One region of the Stenotrophomonas sp. YJH_SMC_48-3 genome, then DNA from elsewhere that is predicted to be linked to it. Evidence: riboswitches for the same ligand, from Rfam matches in the RefSeq annotation. Region 1 holds a riboswitch; the other holds the start of a gene.
The links. A riboswitch is a leader RNA that binds a small molecule or an ion and turns the genes downstream of it on or off. The one in region 1 is predicted to bind glycine.

Region 1 (7,604 bases):
CTGGCAGTTGAGCCTGGGGCAGATGCCGGACCCGTGATCAGATGTTTGTGCGTGTGGGCCCTGGTCCACACACCCTCATGAAAACGGCCCGCTTGCGCGGGCCGTTCACTTACCGATGCCGCGAGGAATCAAGCCTCGACTTCATCATCCTTGTAGGCGTCGACCGGGATGCAGGCGCACATCACGTTCTTGTCGCCGTACACGTTGTCGACGCGTGCCACCGGCGGCCAGTACTTGCTCTGCTTCAGGCTGGCCAGCGGGAAGGCAGCCAGTTCGCGCGGGTAGGCGTGGGTCCACTCGCTGGCGGTCACTGCGGTGGCAGTGTGCGGCGCGTTCTTCAGCGGGTTGTCCTCGCGGTCCAGGCGGCCGTCTTCGATCGCGCTGATTTCCTCGCGGATCTGGATCATCGCGTTGATGAAGCGGTCCAGCTCGTGCAGCGACTCACTCTCGGTCGGCTCGACCATCAGCGTGCCGGCCACCGGGAAGCTCAGGGTCGGGGCGTGGAAGCCGAAGTCGATCAGGCGCTTGGCCACATCCTCGGCACCGATGCCGCTGGTCTTCTCCAGCGGGCGCACGTCGAGGATGCACTCGTGCGCCACCAGGCCGTTGCGGCCGGTGTACAGCGTCTTGAAGTGCGGCGCCAGGCGCTTGGCGATGTAGTTGGCGTTGAGCTGCGCGACCTGGGTGGCCTTGCGCAGGCCTTCGCGGCCCATCATCGCGATGTACATCCAGCTGATCGGCAGGATCGAGGCGCTGCCGAAGCTGGCGGCGCTGACCATGCCGACCGGGCCGTTGTCACCCAGCTTGCCCGGCAGGAACGGGGCCAGGTGTTCCTTGACCGCGCACGGGCCAACGCCCGGGCCGCCACCGCCGTGCGGAATGCAGAAGGTCTTGTGCAGGTTCAGGTGCGAAACGTCCGAACCCCACTTGCCGGGCTTGGCCACGCCGACCAGGGCGTTCATGTTGGCGCCGTCGGTGTACACCTGGCCGCCGTGCTTGTGGATGATCTCGCAGATCTCGACCACCTCTTCCTCGAACACGCCGTGCGTGGACGGGTAGGTCATCATGATCGCGGCCAGGCGGTCGCTGTACTTCTCGGCGTTGAGGCGGATGTCTTCCACATCGACATTGCCGTTGGCATCGGTCTTGGTGACCACCACCTTCATGCCGCACATCTGCGCCGAGGCCGGGTTGGTGCCGTGCGCCGAATCCGGGATCAGGCAGATGTCGCGATGGCCCTCGCCGCGCGAGCGGTGGTAGGCACGGATCGCCAGCAGGCCGGCGTACTCACCCTGCGCGCCGGAGTTCGGCTGCAGGCTGACCGCGTCGTAGCCGGTGCATTCGACCAGCATCGCTTCCAGCGTGTCGATCAGTTCCTTGTAGCCCAGCGCCTGGTCGGCCGGCACCAGCGGATGGATCTGCGAGAACTCCGGCCAGGTCACCGGGATCATCTCGGCGGTGGCGTTGAGCTTCATGGTGCACGAACCCAGCGGGATCATCGTGCGGTCCATCGCCAGGTCCTTGTCGGCCAGCGAACGCAGGTAGCGCAGCAGTTCGTGCTCGCTGTGGTGGGTGTTGAACACCGGATGGGTCAGGAACGCAGACTGGCGCAGCAGGCCGGCCGGCAGCGCGTCGGCGGTGCTTGCGTCCAGCGCATCGATGTCGGCCTGCGCGCCGAACACGGCGGCCAGCGCGACCACGTCGGCGCGGGTGGCGGTCTCGTCCAGGCTGATGCCGACCGAGTCGCTGTCGATCGCGCGCAGGTTGTAACCTGCGGCGCGTGCCTTGGCGTGGATCTCATCGGCGTGCACGCCGGTGACGTGCAGGGTGTCGAAGAAGTCGCCACCGACCTGTACGCCGGCGTTGCGCAGTGCCGCTGCCAGGATGGCGGCCAGGCGGTGGGTGCGGCGGGCGATGCGGGTCAGGCCTTCCGGGCCATGGTAGACCGCATACATCGAGGCCATCACTGCCAGCAGCACCTGTGCGGTACAGATGTTGGAGGTGGCCTTCTCGCGGCGGATGTGCTGCTCGCGGGTCTGCAGGGTCAGTCGGTATGCCGGATTGCCCTGGGCATCGACCGAAACGCCGATCAGGCGGCCCGGCATCGAGCGCTTGTAGGCGTCACGGCAGGCCATGAAGGCGGCGTGCGGGCCACCGAAGCCGAACGGCACGCCGAAACGCTGGCTGTTGCCGACCACGATGTCCGCGCCCCATTCGCCCGGGGCAGCCAGCAGGGTCAGGGCCAGCAGGTCGGTGGCCACGGCCACCAGGCCGCCGCGTGCGTGCACGGCATCGACCAGCGCTTTGTAGTCGCCGACCTGGCCGAAGGTGTCCGGGTACTGCAGCAGCAGGCCGAAGGCTTCTGCTTCCAGTGCCTCGGCCGGGGTGCCGACGCGCAGCACGATGCCCATGGGCTCGGCGCGGGTGCGCAGCAGTTCCAGGGTCTGCGGGTGCACGGCATCGTGCACGAAGAAGGTGTCCGACTTCGACTTGGCCGAACGCTTGGCCAGGGTCATCGCTTCGGCGGCGGCGGTGGCTTCGTCCAGCAGCGAGGCGTTGGCGATCTCCATGCCGGTCAGGTCGGCGCACAGGGTCTGGAAGTTGATCAGCGCTTCCATGCGGCCCTGCGAGATTTCCGCCTGGTACGGGGTGTAGGCGGTGTACCACGCCGGGTTTTCCAGGATGTTGCGCAGGATCACGTTCGGCGTGTGGGTACCGTAGTAACCCTGGCCGATGAAGCTGCGCAGCACGGTGTTCTTGTCGGCGATCGCACGGATCTTCGCCAGTGCCTGCACTTCGGTCATCGACTCCGGCAGCGCCAGCGGCGCCGGCGACTTGATCTTGGCCGGCACGATGGCATCGGTCATCGCATCCAGCGACGCGTGGCCGACGACGTCGAGCATCTGCGCGATCTCGGCATCGTTGGGGCCGATGTGGCGCTCGACGAACGCATTGTGGTGCTCGAGCTCACGCAGGGAAGGGGTGTTCTGGGACATGGCGAAGGATCCGTCAGGAAAGGGCACACGCACGGGCACAAGCCGCCGGTCGGCGGTCTGCGGGGCGCCCCTCTGTCCTTTTGCCTGAGAGTTTGGAAGCGCGGAAAACCGCGGCTTCGTGCCCCTTCGGCGCCGGATCGAACCGGTCTCTCCAGAGTTCTGTTACGGGTGGTATCGGGCCTGAGCGATTACGGGCGTTGCGCCTTCGGCAGCGGTGTTCCGCTTCTCCCACCGTGTTGCCCGCCGATTATAGCCCGTTGCGGGCCCGCTGGCCGCGCCCCGGCGCGGGCCCGCGGCTGAATGGCCGATGGCCCGGCCGTGCGTTTTGTGCACCGCTGCATGGCATCGGGCGCAATCCCCACCTATGATGGGCGGATACCCGAATTCATCTGGCGCCGTCCCCGTTGCAGCGGGACCGGCGCCCGCCGTGCGTGCCGCGCATGGCCCTGCCGGACGCTTCCTTCATGACCGCCGCCGTTGCTCCCTCCACCCGCCGCATGGCCCTGCTGCTTGCCGGCCTGGCCATGTTCGGCCCGTTCTCGATCGATACCATCTTCCCCGCGTTCCCGCAGCTGGCGCAGCGCCTGTCGGTGGACGAGGTGGCGGTGCAGCAGACCATCAGCGTGTACCTGCTGTTCTATGGCCTGATGAGCCTGGCGCATGGCCCGCTGTCCGATGCGTGGGGGCGCAAGCGGGTGATCCTCGGTGGCCTGGTGGTGTTCGTCGGCGCCTCGGTCGGCTGTGCGCTGTCCACCGATCTGGCCACGCTGCTGGCGTTCCGCGCGCTGCAGGGCCTGTCGGCGGGTGTCGGCATGATCGTCGGCCGCGCGGTGATCCGCGATCTCTACCATGGCCACGACGCGCAGCGCCTGATGAGCCAGGTGTCGATGCTGTTCGGCATCGCCCCGGCCATCGCGCCGATCATCGGTGGCTGGATCCTGCTCAGTGGCGCCGGCTGGCCGCTGATTTTCTGGTTCCTGGTGGTGTTCGCGCTGGTCCTGCTGGCAGCCACTGCACGCTACCTGCCGGAGACCCATCCGGTCGAAGCGCGCGTGCCGTTGTCGCCGCACGCGTTGATGCGCGATTACGTGCGCATCGGTTTCAACCCGCGCTTCCTGCGCCTGGCGCTGGCCGGCAGCATCGGCTTCGGTGGCATCTTCCTGTACATCTCGTCGGCGCCGGTGTTCGTGATGCAGCACCTGCACCTGGGCGAGGGCGGTTTCGCCTGGTTGTTCATCCCCACCATCGGCGGCATGACCACCGGCTCGTTCCTGTCCGGGCGCATGGCCGGGCACACCACGCCCACCCGCCAGGTCGCCATCGGTTTCAGCCTGTGCGCGCTGTCGGCGCTGCTGAATGTCGGCTACGTGGCGCTGTCGCCGCAGTTCGTGTTGCCGTGGGCAGTGCTGCCGATCTTCCTGGGCGGCATGGGCATGGCGCTGATCTTCCCGATCCTGGCGCTGGCGGTGCTGGACATGTATCCGCACCAGCGCGGCCTGGCCTCGTCGCTGCAGGCCTTCGTGCAGCTGATGATCAGCACCGTGGTGGCCGGCGTGGTGTCGCCGTTGCTCAGTGCCAGCCCGCTGCACCTGGCGCTGGGCCAGGCCGCGTTCTTTGGCGCCGGCTTCGTGTTCTGGTACTGGGAGCACCGGCTTGAGCGCGCGGCGCAGGCAGCCTGCACGGGCGATTGAGCAGCGCGCAGGGGTAGGGCACGCCGCGATGCCCGTAACGCTTGCGGCGAGGAACGACCGGACTAGGCTGGGGACTCCAGCCAGCCGGTGCGTGGATGCACGACAGCCAGCCGATCCGATGTCGTTGCATGAGGTTCCCCCATGGCTGCGCAGCAGACCTACCGCCTGTTCGAGGTGGCGCTGAAGGAGCGCCGCGTTCTTTCTCCTTCCCTGGACCGCATGGTATTCACCGGTGCCGACGTGGCGCGGATGAAGACCGAAGGCCCGGACCAGCGCATCAAGGTGTTCTTCCCCTTGCCCGGCCAGGACGTGCCGCCGGTGCCCAGCGGCGAGGACTGGTATCCCCGCTACCGGGCACTGCCGGACGACCAGCGCCCGCCCATGCGCACCTACACGATCCGGCAGTTGCGTGCCGAGCAGGGCGAGGTCGACGTTGATTTCGTGCTGCATGGCGAAACCGGGCCGGCCTCGCGCTGGGCCGTCCACGCTCGCCCGGGCGACCGCGTAGTGCTGCTGGCCCCCGATGCCGACTGTGCCGACAGCAGCGAAGGCCGGGAATGGAAACCGCCGATGGGAGTCGGCCAGGTGCTGCTGGTGGCGGATGAAACCGCGCTGCCGGCGGTGGCCGGCATCCTCGAGGAACTGGCGGCCATGGTCGATCCGCCGCGCACGCTGGCGCTGCTGGAGGTGGCGCAGGCCGGTGATGCCGTGCACCTGAAGGCGCCCTCCAGCGCCGAGCTGGTCTGGCTGCCGCGCGGGCGGGCCGCCTACGGACAGCCGTTGCTGCAGGCGGTCCAGGCGCGGCTGGCAGCGGCCCCGGGCGCGGCTGCCGGCGATGCGCTGGAGGAGATCGACGTCGATACGCAGATCCTCTGGGAGCAGGCCGATACCCGCGTGGCCGGGCCGCTGTATGCCTGGGTGGCAGGCGAGGCGGCGGCGGTAATGGCGATCCGTCGCCACCTGGTCCGCGACTGCGGGCTGGACCGCCGCGCGATCACCTTCATGGGCTACTGGCGGCACGGCAAGGTGCTGGACTGACCGTGCTGGATCGAGCACGCGTGAAGCAGCGCTGCGGGCGGGGTGCGTTATCCTTGCGCCCCCTTCGCAGCGGTACCGCACCATGTCCACCAGCTCCAAGACCCGCCGCGACCAGCGCCGTCGCCAGGAAAAGCAGGCCGCCAACAAGGCAGCCGCGCAGGCGTCGCCGGTGGAGCCGCATGCCGAACTGCGCGACGCGCAGCGCACCCTGCTGGCCGGTGTCGTTCGCCGCGATGGCGAATGGGTGCTGGGCATGGATGGCCGCATCGCCGGCCACAGCGAGAGCGCTGCGCAGGTGCTGGCGCTGATCATGCAGGCCGGTGAGCTGCACGAACGCAATGGCACGCCGGTGCGCCTGATGTACTCCGATGCACTTCGTGATGCCGCACAGGCCGAAGCAAAGGAGAAGGGCCAGACCTTCGAGGAGTTCAAGGCCGAGCTGGCCGCGGCGATGGCAGCGAAGAAGAACAGCTGATCCGCCGTGGGTAGCGCCGGGCCATGCCCGGCGAGCGCAGCGGTGCGATGAAGAGCCGCCGGGCATGAATCACTCTCACTGCTTGGCGAAAGGCTCCGCGCGCATGGCGATGCGTTCGCTGCAATGGCGCCCACCGGTCACGTGGGCGCGGCCCGGCGCTACATCAGGGGCGGATCCTCGCGGACCCGCCCCTTTTCTCATTTCGCCGCCGGGGCCGCGTTGGCCTGCCAGCCGCACATCTGGCCTTCGTTCTGCTGCTTCAGCCACTCGTTGACCGGTGTGAAGTACTCGATCATCGGGCCGGCATCGAGCTTGTCGGTGCCGGTCAGCTCCTTCAGCGTGGCCTGCCACGGCTGGCTGGCACCTTTGCTCAGCATCGCCCAGTACTTCTGACCGGCTTCCTTGTTGCCGTAGAAGGTGCACTCATGCAGCGGGCCCTTGTACCCCGAGGCGTCGCACAGGCCCTTGTAGAACTGGAACTGCAGGATGCGCGCCAGGAAGTAACGGGTGTACGGGGTGTTGCCCGGCACGTGATACTTCGCGCCCGGATCGAAGAATTCTTCGCCACGGCTGCTGGCCGGGGCCACGCCCTGGTACTTGGCCTTCAGGTCCCACCATGCCTTGTTGTAGTTGTCGGCGGTGATCGAGCCATCGAACACGCCCCAGCGCCAGCGGTCGATCATCAGCCCGAATGGCAGGAACGACACGCCCGACAGCGCCATGCGCATCTGGTTGTTGATGACCGCCTCGCGGCTTTCGGTCGGCGCGTCGACCAGGCCGATCGAGCTGAGGTACTTGGGCGTCATCGCCAGCACGATGGTGTCGCCGATCGCTTCATGGAAGCCGTCGTTGGCACCGCCCTGGAACAGCGGCGGCAGCGGGTTGTAGGCCAGGTCGTAATAGATGTGGCCCAGCTCGTGGTAGATGGTGGTGAAATTCTCTTCGTTCGGCTTGATGCACATCTTTGTGCGCACGTCGCCTTCCATGTTCATGTCCCAGGCGCTGGCGTGGCAGACCACGTCGCGGTCGTCAGGCTTGATGAACTGGGTTTTTTCCCAATACGACTGCGGCAGTGACGGCATGCCCAGCGACACGTAGAAGTCCTGCGCGCGCTCGGTCATCTCCTTGGCGGTGCGCAGTTCGGCTTCGCGCTGCGCCTTGTACTGGGCCGCCACACTGGCGTCCTTGCCGGCCTTGGCCAGCGCCGCGCTCAGGTTGGTCTGGTACTGCTTTTCCAGTGCAGCGGTGATGTCCAGGCTGCCGGCACCCGGGTATGGTTCCAGCTGGTCCCACAGGTTGGACCAGTCCTGCTGCCACATGTTGCCCAGCAGGTGCGCGGCGATCAGGCCATTGCCCACTTCGGCCTTGTCCTTGCCGTAGGTCTTGTCCAGCTTGGCGCGCGCA
Region 2 (7,604 bases), on a different contig from region 1:
CGGCCGTGCGCGCCCGCCGTGAAGTGAAGGTGTCCGAAGCCGCCTGATGGAAGCCGCCTGAGTGCGGCACGTGTGTGGATGGCGGCCAGCGCCTGCGGGGGTGCGGCCGCGATCAGGGCCGGTCGGAGTTGGAGACCGGCCCATCTGCACCGGCGATGCGCCTGGCGCTGCGCATGAGCGACAGCGCCAGGTACATCGCCGGGGTGGTGAGAACGATGGATGGGGCCTTCATGTAGCGTCGAGCCCGCGAAGCGCGGGGCTTTGTAGAAGATCCGCTCCACGTACGCTCCAGGTCACGTCACAATGCCACTTCCTGTTTGGTGGCCGCAGCCATGAAAGAACTGATCATTCCAGAAGCCGCACAGCGCGATGAGGATTCCATCGAGATGATCCGCGTGTGGATTGCCGAACGGGGATTGCATGCTTCGCTGAACGTTGGCCTGTATGGCGATCGTCCTGGCATTCGAGAGGAGCATGCGTGGGGACGCATCCTGGCAGACGTCGCCCAGCATGTCGCAGATGCTCTGGTCGTGAGTGGCGGGATGGACCGCGGCGCGGCGATCAACGCGATCAAGGATGCATTCGATGAAGAGCTGCGGGCGCCGTCCAGTGGGCGCTCGGGGGGATTCGTGGTCCGCCACTGAGGGACCAGATGGGCGCCGCGGCGCTGGAGACAGCGTCCCAACGCAACACGGCAACAAGCGCTGGGCGACGTGGAGAACGCGAACTTCAATGCACTTCGTCGTGGTACACGAACTTCGGCATTTCCCAGCGGTAGTGGATCGCCAGCAGGCGCAGCGCGAAGCCGCCGCCGAGGCAGCACAGGATTGCGGTGGCATCGGCCACGCCCCAGTGCAGCAGCAACAGGTAGGCCGCGCCGGTCAGCAGCGCGATGATCGCGTACAGCTCCTTCTGGAAGATGAGTGGTACCTCGTTGCAGAGGATGTCGCGCAGCACGCCGCCGAACGCGCCGGTCAGCATGCCGGCGATCAGCACGATGGGCATGGCATGGCCGGCCTCGCGCGCGATAGAGCAGCCGATCAGGGTGAAGGCGATCAGGCCCAGGCCGTCGAGCACCAGGAAGGTGCGGCGGAAGTGGTGCATCCAGCGTGCGACCCAGGTGGCGATCAGTGCCGCGCACACGGTGAAGCCGAGGTACTCGGGATGTTTGACCCAGCCCAGCGGATAGTGGCCAAGAAGGATGTCGCGCAGTGAACCACCACCGAGGGCAGTGACGCAGGCGATCATGACCACGCCGAACAGGTCCATGCGGCGGCGGCCGGCGGACAGTGCGCCGGTCATGGCTTCGGCGGAAATGGCGATCAGGTAGATGACGGACAGCAGCATGGGACAGGCTCCGGGCGCGGTGGGGCCGGCCATGCGCGACTACCGCCACTGCCTGCGCAATGACGGGATGACGATGACCGGTGCCGCTCCCGCTGTCCTTTTGCCTGAGAGTTCAGCGGCATGGGCCGCGTGCCCCTTCGGCGGATCGTCCCAGGCGTGCCCGGTGACCTCTCTCCAGCTCGGCGAGTCGAATGCATGGTTGGTGGGATTCCAGCCCACCGGCCTGAGCGATCATGGGAGCCTGCGCCTTCGGCGGGCGCCAGCGCGGCGCCTCTCTCCTGCATTCGGGCGCCAGTATATCCGCTGCAGTGCAGCACGGCATAATCCGGGCATGACTCCGTCCCTCCGCCCCTGGTTCCTGTACCTGCTCGAATGCCGCGACGGCAGCTATTACGCTGGCATCAGCACCGACGTGGACGCGCGTTTCGCCGCCCACCAGGCCGGCAAGGGCGCGCGCTACACCCGGGCGCGGCCACCGCTGCGCGTGCTGGCCGTGCGCGAGTACCCGGACCGGGCCGCCGCGTCACGGGCCGAATGGCAGCTCAAGCAGCAGCCGCGCGAACGCAAGCTGGCCTGGCTGCAGGCCCCGGATCCTGCGCTTCTGTAGAGCCGAGCCCACGCTCGGCTCCGGGTTCTGTAGATTCACGCCATGCGTGGATGGGCTGCCGGGCCATGCGATGATCGCTCCGCGCCAAGCGCTGGAGACCCGGATGTCCACCTTTGCTTTTCAGCACGACTGTCGGTCATTGTCGTCGCTGTGGTACCCGAAACCGAAGGCGCCGTGAACGATGCGCGCCGCCGGCAAAGCATGGATCTCCATCGTCGTGCTGGTCGCCGGCATCGCGCTGTTGCCTGGCCTGCTGTACCTGCTCGGGCTGGCATTGGCAGGCGGTCGGCCGAAGCCGGCCGGCCGTGTGCCCAGTGGTGTGGCTGCGTGCAGCAGTGAGCCACGGGCGGGATACCACGCGATGAACCCCTGGCGCTTCACCGCCCAGTTCTTCGACAAGGACGTGATGAAGAAGGTGCCTGAAGTTGAGCGTGAGGCCTTCTGGATTGCCCGGCGCCACCCGTGGCGGCAACCGCAGCGCGGCATGCCGCGCTGGCATCTCAGTAGTACCGCATTGACGATCTGGATCACCCGGCATTGGAGTACCGCGCAGATTGCCGACACCGCGAGGAAGGAGGACCTCTGTCGGACCGGGTCGAAACGGTGGGTGTCCGGTGGCCCGATGAACCGGTAGATCCGACGCCATGCGTGGAGGGTGTTGACGGGGTCAGAATCCTTTCCTGCGGAAAGGGATCCGACCCCGCTGCGTGCAGCCCTACCGCTTCGGCTGCCGGTCGTCGCGGTCATCACCGAAGATGATTCGCGCACTGCGCTGGTAGCTCCAATACGCGACCGCCCAGTTCAGCAGCACCACGATGCGGTTGCGGAAGCCGATCAGGAAGAACACGTGCGCGGCCAGCCAGAACCACCACGCCAGCACGCCCGACAGCTGCAGTCGGCCCAGGTGCACGATCGCGGCCATGCGGCCGATGGTGGCGAGGTTGCCGTAGTCCGCGTACTTGAACGGACCGGGTTCGGGCTTGCCGTGCAGGCGCGCGCGGATGACCTCGGCCACGTACTTGCCCATCTGCTTGGCCGCGGGCGCCACACCGGGTACCGGCTTGCCGTCGGCCTGGCTCAGTGCGGCCAGGTCGCCGGCCACGAACAGCTCTGGGTGATCGGGCAGGGTCAGGTCCGGTTGCACCGGCACGCGGCCCGCGCGGTCCAGCGGCACGTCCAGCGTGCGCGCCAGCGGTGAAGCGGCCACGCCGGCGGCCCAGACCACGGTGCGTGCCGGCACGAACTGGTCACCGAGCGTGAAGCCCTGGCTGCCGATGTCGCTCACCGGGGTACCGGTCAGCACTTCCACGCCCAGCTTCTCCAGCTGCCGACGCGCCTTCAGCGAAAGCACTTCCGGGAACGAGGACAGCACGCGCGGCCCGGCCTCGATCAGCCGCACTTTCGCACTTGCCGGATCAATGTGGCGGAACTCGTTGCGCAGCGTGTGGCGCGCGATCTCGGCCAGCGTGCCGGCCAGTTCGACGCCAGTGGGACCACCACCGACGACGGCGAAACTCAGCCACGCCGCCTTCTTTGCCGGGTCCGGTTCGGCCTCGGCACGCTCGAACGCCAGCAGCAGCTTGCGGCGCAGCGCGATGGCATCGTCCAGCGTCTTCAGGCCGGGCGCATCATCGGCCCACTGGTCATTGCCGAAGTAGGCGTGGGTGGCGCCGGTGGCCAGCAGCAGGCTGTCGTAGTCCAGCGCGCTGCCATCGGCCATGCGGATCTGCCGGGCCTGCTTGTCGATGGCCACCACTTCGCCGAGGCGGACTTCCACATTGCGCTGGTTGCCGAGGATGTGGCGCAGCGGTGCGGCGATATCTGGCGCGGACAGGCCGGCGGTGGCCACCTGGTACAGCAGCGGCTGGAAGAGGTGATGGTTGCGGCGGTCGACCAGGGTGATGCGTATGCGCTCGCGGGCCAGGGCACGGGTGGCCCAGAGACCGGCAAAACCGCCGCCGACAACAACCAGGTGGGGAACGCGCTCGCGACTCATCGACTCACTCCAGTGGGGGCATTGGGGGAAGCGCCTGGCATCTTCGCATGATGGCCACCTGTCACGTCAGCGCCTGCCCGGATCGGCGATACTCGGGTTCAGGCAACCGCCCGTGAGGAGCCCATGAGCGAACCGGAAAAGCGCATCGCCCTGTTGATCGACGCCGACAATGCGCCGGCCTCGAAGATCGACGAGGTCCTGGCCGAAGTCGCCCGCTACGGCGTGGCCAACGTGCGCCGTGCCTACGGCAACTGGAAGAGCCCGCGGTTGAAGGGCTGGGAAGCGGTGCTGCACGAATATGCGATCCGCCCGATCCAGCAGTTTGCCTACAGCAAGGGCAAGAATGCCTCGGACATGGCGATGGTGATCGACGCCATGGATCTGCTGTACGCACGCAATCTGGATGGCTTCGCCATCGTGTCCAGCGATGCCGATTTCACCCCGATGGTGATGCGCCTGCTCACCGATGGCGTGAAGGTGTACGGCTTCGGCGAGAAGAAGACGCCCGAGCCATTCGTCAACGCGTGCTCGAAGTTCACCTACCTGGAAGCGCTGGGCCAGACCCACGCCAGCGTGCCGGATACCGAACAGGCCTCCAGCGAACAGGCCTCGAACGAGCCGGTGGCCAACGACGATGCGCGGCCGCGCAAGAGCGGTGCGGAAATGCGCAGCGACACCCGGCTGGTGAAGATGCTGCGCCGCGCGGTGTCCTCGGCCGAGGGCGAGGATGGCTGGTCGCATCTGGGGCCGGTTGGCAGCCAGATCGGCAACCAGGCCTCGTTCGATCCGCGCAACTATGGTTACGGGAAGTTGAGTGACCTGTTGGCGGCGATCGGCCTGTTCGAACTGAAGAAGGACGGCAAGTCGTCCTACGTGCGCGCGCTGCCGAAGAAAAACCGGTAGTGCTGGCCGCTGGCCGGCACATCACCCAAACCAATCAGATCACCCGTGCTTCCGAATTCGCATAGCCGTCGGCGAACCCGGTGGCGAAATCCTCAATGCCGTTGAAGGCCAGCAGCAACAGGCCCGCACACAGCAGCAGATTGCGATTGGAGCGGCGGTAGCCCAACACCAGCATCCCCAGCCCTGCTGCCAGCAGAACGTAGTTCAAAGCATCCCATGCAGTCACGTCGTCTCTCCCTGTGGATGGGCGTATCGTAGCGTTTCCGCGCCACCGTGGCGCACTGCTGCAGGCAAGGAAATCCGCAATGTTGAAGATCTGGGGCCGCCGCAATTCCAGTAACGTCCGCAAGGTGCTGTGGTGCGCCGAGGAGATCGGCCTGCCGTATGAATCCATCGAAGTCGGTGGCAGCCACGGCGGCACGCAGACGCCGGAGTACCAGGCGATGAATCCCAATAGCCTGGTGCCGGTGATCGAAGACCATGGCCTGCCGCTGTGGGAATCGAACGCCATCGTGCGCTATCTGAGCGCACGCTACGCATTGGGCACGCTGTACGCCGAAGACCCGATGGAGCGTGCCCAGGCCGAGAAGTGGATGGACTGGAGCACCTCGCGGATGGCGCCGCTGTACAGCGACCTGATCTGGGGCATCATGCGCACCGCCCCGGCCGACCGGGACGAATCGCGGATCAATGCCGCGATCGTGCGCGCCGGCGATTACCTGGCGATGGCCGATGCCACGCTGGCCAAACAGCCGTGGCTGTCGGGCGACAAGTTCGCGATGGGTGATATTCCGCTGGGCTCGCTGATCTACGCCTGGTACGAGCTGCCGATCCAGCGGCCGGAACTGCCGCACCTGGCCGAGTGGTACGCCCGCCTGCGCGAGCGGCCGGCCTACCAGCGCGGCGTGATGTCGCCGCTGACGTAAGCACTGCCCGGTGCTGAAACGCAGCCGAGCATGGCTCGGCTCTACGGTAGTGCCGAGCCATGCTCGGCAGTGCTCTACGGGATCAATACAGGTCCGTTGGATCCACATCCAGCGACCAGCGCACCTTGCGTGCTTCCGGCAGCGCGTACAGCTGTGGCACCAGCTGCGAAAGCACGCCATGCAGTGGCGGCCGCTGCATGGCAGACAGCAGCAGCTGCGTACGCTGGTAGCCAGCGCGGCGTGGCATCGGTGCTGGCATCGGCCCGTAGGCCTCGACCACGTCCTGCTCGCCCAGCAACTGTCGTGCGGCCAGCAGGAACGCATTGGCATGCTCCACCTGCTGCGCTTCGGCGCGCATCAGCGCCAGGTGCGCGAATGGCGGGAATCCTGCGGCTTGCCGCTGATTCAACTCCGCCTGTGCGAACGGGTGGTAGCCACCGCTGACCAGCGTTTCCAGCAGTGGATGCCCGGGGTGATGGGTCTGCAGCCAGACCTCGCCGGGATCACGTGCACGACCCGCACGGCCCGCCACCTGGATCAGCTGCTGCGCCAGCTTCTCGCTGGCGCGGAAGTCAGCGGAGAACAGGCCTTCGTCGATGCCCACCACCACCACCAGGGTCAGCTTCGGCAGGTCGTGGCCCTTGGCCAGTATCTGCGTGCCGACCAGGATGCCGGGCTGGTCGCCCAGTCTCGCCAGCTGCTGTTCCAGTGCATCGCGACGTGACGTGGTGCCGCGGTCGATGCGCACCACAGGGACGTCGGCGAAGGCCGCGGTGAGATGCTCTTCCAGGCGTTCGGTGCCGATGCCCTGCGGTTGCAGCGCCAGGCTGCCGCAGGCCGGGCATGCCAGCGGTGCCGGTTGTCGCGCGCCGCAATGATGGCACTGCAGGCGGCGGCCGCCGCCATGCACGGTCATCGGTGCATCGCAGCGGTTGCACGGTGCGGTCCAGCCGCAGTCGTGGCACAGCAGTACCGGCGCGTAGCCACGCCGGTTCTTGAACACCAGCACCTGTTGGCCGCGCTGCAGGTGCTCGTCGATGCCGGCCAGCACATCAGCCGAGAGGCCATCGTGCAGCGGCCGCTTGCGCACATCGAGGATGCGCACACGCGGTGGCCGCGCATCACCGGCACGCTGCTTCAGGCGCAGGTGGGTGTAGCGCCCGGCGTAGGCGTTATGCAGCGTTTCCAGCGAAGGGGTGGCACTGCCGAGCAGCACCGGAATGCCGAGCGCCTTGGCCCGGACCAGAGCGAAATCGCGCGCGTGATAGCGGATGCCGTCCTGCTGCTTGTAGCTGCCGTCGTGTTCCTCGTCGATGATCAGCAGCCCGGCCTGCGGCAATGGCGTGAACACCGCCGAGCGGGTGCCGACGATGACCCGTGCCTCGCCGCGCGAAGCCGCAGCCCAGACGCGCGCGCGCTCGTTGTCGTTCAACCCCGAATGCAATGCGTGCACGGCGATGCCAAGGCGGCCGCGGAAGCGTGCCAGGGTCTGCGGGGTCAGACCGATTTCCGGCACCAGCACCAGCGCCTGCCTGCCCTGCGCCAGGCAGTGGATGATGGCCTGCAGGTACACCTCGGTCTTGCCGCTGCCGGTCACGCCATCCAGCAGGAAGGGCTGGAAGCCTTCGGCGGCATTGATGGCGGCCACCGCTTCGGCCTGGTCCGGGTTGAGGGTGGGGCCGGGCAGCGGCTGCGCATGCTGCGGTGCCACCGTCATCGCCACGCGCTCGGCCAGCGCACGCTTGGCCAGGCTGCGCGCGGCGGTGCGCCAGTCCTCCATGCGTTCGCCCAGTACATCCTCATCCACCACGGCCCCGGCCAGCAG

Region 2: another riboswitch for glycine. It lies ahead of AC5P65_RS01900 (trimeric intracellular cation channel family protein); the one in region 1 lies ahead of gcvP (aminomethyl-transferring glycine dehydrogenase).

The regions. Positions count from the first base shown of each region.
Region 1 covers NZ_JCAFSQ010000003.1:109,556-117,159, forward strand. The annotation lists gene AC5P65_RS05580 (VOC family protein) at 1-37, shown strand, start outside; gene gcvP (aminomethyl-transferring glycine dehydrogenase) at 129-2,996, opposite strand; glycine riboswitch at 3,059-3,161, opposite strand; gene AC5P65_RS05590 (multidrug effflux MFS transporter) at 3,461-4,687, shown strand; gene AC5P65_RS05595 (siderophore-interacting protein) at 4,829-5,725, shown strand; gene AC5P65_RS05600 (hypothetical protein) at 5,808-6,200, shown strand; gene AC5P65_RS05605 (M2 family metallopeptidase) at 6,398-7,604, opposite strand, start outside.
Region 2 covers NZ_JCAFSQ010000001.1:411,978-419,581, forward strand. The annotation lists gene AC5P65_RS01890 (3-deoxy-7-phosphoheptulonate synthase) at 1-47, shown strand, start outside; gene AC5P65_RS01895 (DUF5076 domain-containing protein) at 333-644, shown strand; gene AC5P65_RS01900 (trimeric intracellular cation channel family protein) at 730-1,347, opposite strand; glycine riboswitch at 1,430-1,535, opposite strand; glycine riboswitch at 1,549-1,638, opposite strand; gene AC5P65_RS01905 (GIY-YIG nuclease family protein) at 1,679-1,954, shown strand; gene AC5P65_RS01910 (hypothetical protein) at 2,136-2,588, shown strand; gene AC5P65_RS01915 (NAD(P)/FAD-dependent oxidoreductase) at 2,670-3,950, opposite strand; gene AC5P65_RS01920 (NYN domain-containing protein) at 4,074-4,853, shown strand; gene AC5P65_RS01925 (hypothetical protein) at 4,888-5,079, opposite strand; gene AC5P65_RS01930 (glutathione S-transferase family protein) at 5,159-5,779, shown strand; gene AC5P65_RS01935 (primosomal protein N') at 5,862-7,604, opposite strand, start outside.